3 regions of the Enterococcus raffinosus genome follow, and region 3 is predicted to be linked to each of the others. Evidence: predicted binding sites of a transcription regulator. Region 3 holds the regulator's gene; each other region holds the start of a gene.
The links. The regulator CtsR, encoded in region 3, represses protease genes until heat stress. The targets are predictions, from matches to a motif close to TTGGTCAAAAAAGGTCAAANA.

Region 1 (2,265 bases), 980 kb from region 3:
CCAATGAACGAGCCATGATTGCTGAGTGAGACGTACGTCCGCCGATATCAGTAACAAAGGCTTTTACGAAGTTCTTGTCCAATTGCGCAGTATCACTTGGTGTTAAGTCATGTGCTACAACAATTACTTCTTCATCAATCATTGATGGATCTGGTAGAGATACACCTAATAAATGTGCCATTACACGTTTTGTAACGTCACGAATATCTGCTGCACGTTCTTGCATATAAGCGTTATCATCCATCGCTTCGAACATGCCAATATACATATCAGTAACTTCTTTAAGTGAGCTTTCAGCATTCACTTTATTATCTTGAATGTGTTGTTTGATTTGACCAATCATTTCTGGATCTGAAAGAACCATTAAATGAGCATCAAAAACTTGTGCTTCTTCTTCACCTAAGCTTTTCGCTGCTTTATCCCGAATTTTTTCTAGTTCAGCAGAAGAAGCCGCCAAAGCGTCATCAAGACGCTTTTCTTCGGCAGCAGTATCTTCTACATTATTTTGCTTGAAAGATAAATCCGGTTGTACTAGCAGATAAGCTTTCGCAACGGCTACACCGTCACTTGCGGCAATACCTTTTAGTAATTCAACCATTATTCAGATAATCCTTCCTTTTTCATTGTTTCAACAATTGCTTCCATTGCTTCTTTTTCGTCAGCACCTTCAGCAGAGATAACAACGTCAGAACCTTGGCCAACACCTAGAGACATAACTCCCATGATTGATTTAAGGTTAACTGATTTTCCTTTATACTCTAAGTTAATATCAGAGTTAAATTTGCTTGCAGCTTGCACCAATAAAGTTGCGGGACGTGCATGAATCCCTGTTTCTGCTACTACGTGAAAATCTTTTTTTTCCATATTGACCGTTCTCCTTTATAAAAAAAATGTTTTTTTATGTTAGGGCTTTAATGATAACATCCATCATTTTGAGCCCTTCATTTTCTTAGATTACCATTTTTTTGCGGTGGATACAACAATTTTAGTCGATTTATTCATACGAAATGTATGCCCTTTCTTAAAATATCTGACTAGACCGTTTAACTTCCTTATCCCGCTTGCTTTCATTTTTTTTACATAACAATACTACATAGTAAAAAATTCAGATTTTGTTCTTTTTAGCACTCGACTACTTCGATTGCTAAAAAACGAAACAAAGTGTTTGCTTTTATCTGAAATCTCGTTATAATTGTTTTTAAGGTCAGTGAAAGTCAAACAACTGACCAGCGTATCTTTTTACGAGACTCGCTTACTCGATGTACAATGGAAGAAACAATCAACTATTGAAAGGGTGAAAAAAATGCTTTGCCAAAATTGTCATGAAAATGAAGCAACGATTCATTTATATGCAAATGTCAATGGTCAACGAAAGCAATTAGATTATTGCCAAAGTTGCTATCAAAAATTGAAGAATCAAGCTGGAGGTGCGCCCCAAATGGCAGGAAATGATCCTTTTGGTTTTGGAAGTTTAGATGATTTGTTCCGCTCAATGTCTCAACAAATGCAACAAAGACAAGGCGCTGCAGATCAAACACCACCAACACAATTCGGTGGCGGAAATGGAATTAACAATCAACCCCCTCGCGGAAATGGCGGCGGTGGCTTATTAGATGAATATGGAATTAACATTACTGGTCAAGCGCGTGAAGGAAATATTGATCCAGTCGTTGGACGGGACGATGAAATTCAACGTGTGATCGAAATTTTGAATCGCCGAACAAAGAACAACCCTGTTCTTATTGGTGAACCTGGTGTAGGTAAAACAGCCGTAGTTGAAGGCTTAGCGCAAAAGATCGTAGATGGCGATGTTCCACAAAAATTAATGGATAAAGAAGTTATCCGGTTAGATGTCGCTTCTCTTGTTCAAGGCACTGGTATTCGCGGTCAATTTGAAGAAAGAATGCAAAAGCTGATTGAAGAAATTCGACAAGCTGAAAATATCATTCTCTTCATTGATGAAGTTCACGAAATCGTTGGTGCAGGTGCTGCTGGAGACGGCAACATGGATGCTGGAAATATTTTAAAACCAGCATTAGCTCGTGGTGAGCTGCAAATGGTCGGTGCGACAACCTTGAATGAGTATCGCATTATTGAAAAGGACGCAGCTTTAGAACGTCGGATGCAGCCTGTTCGTGTTGAAGAACCTTCTGTTCAAGAAACGATCGAGATTTTAAAGGGACTGCAACCTCGCTATGAAGATTACCATCATGTAAAATATACAGATGAAGCGATCAAAGCAGCGGCGGAGCTTTCAAACCGTTA
Region 2 (2,265 bases), 1.2 Mb from region 3:
GAGAAAAAACAAAATCAGCAGAAGAACGGCATCAAGTAATGAAGCAGGCACTGCTGGCTGATTATTTTTTGACGAGTATTAACGGAATTACCGAGGATGGAGAATTAGTTAATGTAGATAGCGTAGGAAATCGTGTCGCTGCGTTAACCTATGGTCCAGACAATGTATTTACATTTGTCAGTATGAAAAAAGTGTATGGCGATCTGAAGACGACTGTCGAAATGGTTAGGCGAAATACGGCACCATTAAATGCCTATCGTTTAGGCCTTGAAAAAACGCCATGTATCAAAAAAGGAACTTGTGGAGATTGTTTACAGGCAGAATGTATTTGCAATACCATCGCTATAACGAGACGATCAATGAAAAAAAATCGTATTGTGATTTTTTTGATTATTGAAGAGGTTGGGTTATAGGAAATTATTTTCGTATCAGCTAATAATCAATAGCCAAAATAAAAAAACCGAGGATATCCTCGGTTTTTAAACGTTTAGTTCAAAGCGCTGCTGTTTTCCATCACTTCATCAATTAAGCCGTATGCCTTTGCTTCTTCGGCTGTCATGAAGTTGTCGCGATCAGTATCACGTTCGATTACTTCGATCGGTTGACCAGTGCGTTCAGATAAAATGTTGTTTAAGCGTTCGCGCGTTTTCAAAATGTGACGTGCAGCAATTTCAATTTCTGTTGCTTGTCCTTGCGCGCCGCCTAGGGGTTGGTGAATCATAATTTCAGCGTTTGGTAAGGCGAAACGTTTCCCCTTAGCACCAGCTGTCAGCAAGAAGCTTCCCATGGAAGCTGCCATCCCAAGGACGATTGTTTGGACATCGGCTTTAACAAAGTTCATCGTATCAAAAATCGCTAAGCCGGCAGAAACGCTACCGCCTGGAGAGTTGATGTAAAGATAGATATCTTTTTCAGAATCTTGGGCATCCAAGAAAAGTAATTGGGCGATGATAGTGTTCGCCATATCGTCGTTCACTTCTCCGCTCAACATAATGATGCGGTCTTTCAATAAACGAGAATAAATGTCGTAAGCACGTTCGCCACGAGATGATTGTTCAATAACTGTAGGAACTAAATTCATAGTGAATCCTCCTTAAAATAGTGTTCATAAATTATTTTAGCACAAACGAGGTTAGATTGCTAAAACTTAAAAAAAGTATACAACGTTGGTCAGTTTTGGTCAAATATTAGGCTTCGTTTTTTTAAACAGGTCAAACTATCCTCAAAACATCAAAATATGGTACTATTAATAACGATGATAACAGGATGTCAGATTGCCGCAACTTAAATGATTTCTGTGGGATGAAGGGCGTGTGAAAATCAATTTTTTAGAAATAATTTCATAAGGATGAATTAGGAGGGAAAAACGTGGAAATCGCATTTATTGGACTAATCGGCGTGTTAATTGGAGCGGGCTTAACAGGCATCGCGGTTTACTTTGTGTTTAAGTATATTGACTTGCGTCATCGACGTGAAAGAGAATTGGAGCATCAGGTAAAGGAAATTGAAACCATTAATCTCTTAAATAAAAAAGTAAATGAAATTTTATCAAAACGAAATGTGTTAATGCAGGAGTATGTGACATTTAATTCATTCGATGATTGCTATATCACAATTGATGATTTCATCTATTTGAATTCCTTTACGGCGCAAAATAATTTCTATCTACCAAATTATTTAATTGAGGAATTTTTCAAAAATATTTCTCATCGAAAGGTTATTTTATCTCCGGAAGAAACGGTAAAAATCGGGGGATATACGTACAAAGGCGGACGGATTGTCATGGAAACTTTTTCTGAACAGCTTTTAGAAATATTAGATGAAAAGAAACAACAGTTGTCTCGTTCTACCAAACAACCTTTGCGCTATTTTAATGTACAATAGTAGCTTAGCAACACTCACAAACTTACGAGTTTTTTTATTGATGATGAACGAGGTGAAGTAAATGACAGTAATTATTGCTCATCGCGGGAGTGCAGGGACTCATCCGGAGAATACCTTGCCGGCGTTTATGGAGGCAGTACGAACGGGCGCAGATGGAATTGAACTTGACGTCCATTTAACAGCGGACCAGCAATTGGTCGTTATTCATGATGAAAGTGTTGACCGTACCACAGATGGTAAGGGATTCATTCGTGAGTTAACACTGGAAGAAATTAAGGCATTAGATGCTGGTAGTTGGTTTGACGAAAAATATCAAGCTACCAAGATATCCACGCTGCAGGAAGTTTTAAACCTCCTGCTGCAGATGCGGTTTCGTGGTTT
Region 3 (2,265 bases):
CGCTGCATGCAATGCTTCATCCGTAATTTCTACGCCATGATGCTCCTCATATCGAGGACGTAATCCCTTCAAAATCTCTTCAGCTTCTTCAGGTGTTGGCTCTTCTACCTGTACCCGAGCAAACCGCCGCTCTAAAGCAGAATCCTTTTCAATGTATTTCTGATATTCATCCAATGTCGTCGCACCAATCGTTTGCAGTTCACCACGTGCCAATGCAGGCTTCAAAATATTAGAAGCGTCAATCGCACCTTCAGCACCACCCGCACCAATCAATGTATGCAACTCATCAATAAACAAGATAATCTGACCATCATGGTAAATTTCATCAATTACTTTCTTCAACCGATCTTCAAATTCTCCACGGTATTTTGTTCCCGCAACAAGGGCCCCCATGTCTAGCATCATCAAACGCTTTCCACGCATATCCTCAGGAACATCACCAGAAATAATCCGCTGCGCCAAGCCTTCTACAATTGCCGTTTTACCAACACCAGGTTCTCCAACTAATACAGGATTGTTCTTAGTTCGACGACTCAAAATTTGTACGACTCGACGGACTTCGCTGTCTCTACCCACTACTGGATCTAATCGTTTTTCCCGCGCCAGTTTTGTTAAATCCCGCGCCAAACCATCTAAAGTAGGGGTGCCTTGGGAATTACTTTGAACAGGCTTAGCAGAGGCTTTCCTGCGTGTTCCAGTTCCTTGATTTGTATTTTGAGCTTCATTGACACCCATTTTCTTCAATAAAAGTTGTCGCATCTTAGGTAGACTCAAACCGAGATTAACTAGGATGTGAGAAGCCAAAATTTCATCATCACGTAATAGACCTAATAGAATATGTTCTGTACCTACCAATTTTGCATTGAAACGCTTCGCCTCATCATCCGCAAAAATCAAAATCTGTTTTGCTCTCGGAGAATAAGGAAGATATCCTCCTTCAGGATATGACTTAACTGAGCCGTAACCTGTCATATGCTCAATTTCTTCACGAATGTCATTCTCACTCGAATTCATTTGACGTAATGTCTTGCCCGCAATTCCTTGTTGTTCGATGACTAACGCTAGTAATAAATGCTCCGAACCAACCGAGCGGTGTTTAAAATATTTTGCTTCCTGTTGTGCAATCGCCAACACAGCTTTTGCGCGTTCTGTATACAGCTGATCCATATCCCTCACTCCTTTTTCTCATAACTTAAACGTTCCAAAAATCCATGCAGAATTCTCGCCCGTAGTCTATTTTCAATTTGACTGATACCAAGAACATTCTTCGATACTGCACTTAACATCAAGTTGCCTTCATTTTCAGTAATAATTTCTTCTTCAAATAATTTTTGAATAATCCCAAACGCATTCGCTTCCGAAATTTCATTTCCAAAAGAATCCATTAACTGTTCCAAAAAGTAGTGCTGATCAGAAATCTTAACTTTGCTTATTCGAATATAGCCGCCCCCACCTCGTTTGCTTTCAACCAAATAGCCCCGTTGAAAAGTAAAACGTGTATTGATCACATAATTTATTTGAGAAGGTACGCAATTAAAAAGCTGCGCCATCTCGGCTCTTCGAATTTCGATAATTTCACTATTTTCCAAAATATCTTTCAAGTAAGACTCGATCAAATCAGAGGTATTTCTGCTCATAATATCGCCTCCTATTGACTATTCCTGACCATAATTATATCGAATTTAACGCATGAAATAAAGGAGAACGCCTTTCTTTAATTAAGGATAAAAAAAAAGAAGGTTTTCACCTTCTTTTTTGATCGGGAAGACAGGATTCGAACCTGCGACACCTTGGTCCCAAACCAAGTACTCTACCAAGCTGAGCTACTTCCCGATAAACAAAAAAACTACGCGCCCAAGAGGAGTCGAACCCCTAACCTTTTGATCCGTAGTCAAACACTCTATCCAGTTGAGCTATGGGCGCATATCTATATTATGCCGAGGACCGGAATCGAACCGGTACGGTGATCACTCACCGCAGGATTTTAAGTCCTGTGCGTCTGCCAGTTCCGCCACCCCGGCGTTGTTCCCTGGTCTTCAGGAAAGCGGAAAACGGGGTTCGAACCCGCGACCCCCACCTTGGCAAGGTGGTGCTCTACCACTGAGCTATTTCCGCATGATGCCGGCTAAAGGACTTGAACCCTCGACCCTCTGATTACAAATCAGATGCTCTACCAACTGAGCTAAGCCGGCAACTACAAAAAAATAAAATGCGGGTGAAGGGACTTGAACCCCCACGCCGTAAGGCGCTAGATCCTAAATCTAG

Region 1: a site for CtsR is predicted at 1,201-1,221, ahead of J9537_RS09885 (ATP-dependent Clp protease ATP-binding subunit). Genes of this name have one in related genera too.
Region 2: a site for CtsR is predicted at 1,167-1,187, ahead of clpP (ATP-dependent Clp endopeptidase proteolytic subunit ClpP). Genes of this name have one in related genera too.

The regions. Positions count from the first base shown of each region.
Region 1 is NZ_CP072888.1:2,011,714-2,013,978, forward strand. Features, by position in the region: gene ptsP (phosphoenolpyruvate--protein phosphotransferase) at 1-598, opposite strand, end outside; gene J9537_RS09880 (phosphocarrier protein HPr) at 598-864, opposite strand; gene J9537_RS09885 (ATP-dependent Clp protease ATP-binding subunit) at 1,304-2,265, shown strand, end outside.
Region 2 is NZ_CP072888.1:1,171,206-1,173,470, forward strand. Features, by position in the region: gene J9537_RS05740 (lactate utilization protein) at 1-413, shown strand, start outside; gene clpP (ATP-dependent Clp endopeptidase proteolytic subunit ClpP) at 488-1,081, opposite strand; gene J9537_RS05750 (hypothetical protein) at 1,369-1,884, shown strand; gene J9537_RS05755 (glycerophosphodiester phosphodiesterase) at 1,946-2,265, shown strand, end outside.
Region 3 is NZ_CP072888.1:2,992,422-2,994,686, forward strand. Features, by position in the region: gene J9537_RS14570 (ATP-dependent Clp protease ATP-binding subunit) at 1-1,167, opposite strand, end outside; gene J9537_RS14575 (CtsR family transcriptional regulator) at 1,173-1,640, opposite strand; tRNA gene J9537_RS14580 (tRNA-Pro) at 1,760-1,833, opposite strand; tRNA gene J9537_RS14585 (tRNA-Arg) at 1,850-1,923, opposite strand; tRNA gene J9537_RS14590 (tRNA-Leu) at 1,936-2,021, opposite strand; tRNA gene J9537_RS14595 (tRNA-Gly) at 2,044-2,115, opposite strand; tRNA gene J9537_RS14600 (tRNA-Thr) at 2,120-2,192, opposite strand; tRNA gene J9537_RS14605 (tRNA-Leu) at 2,211-2,265, opposite strand, start outside.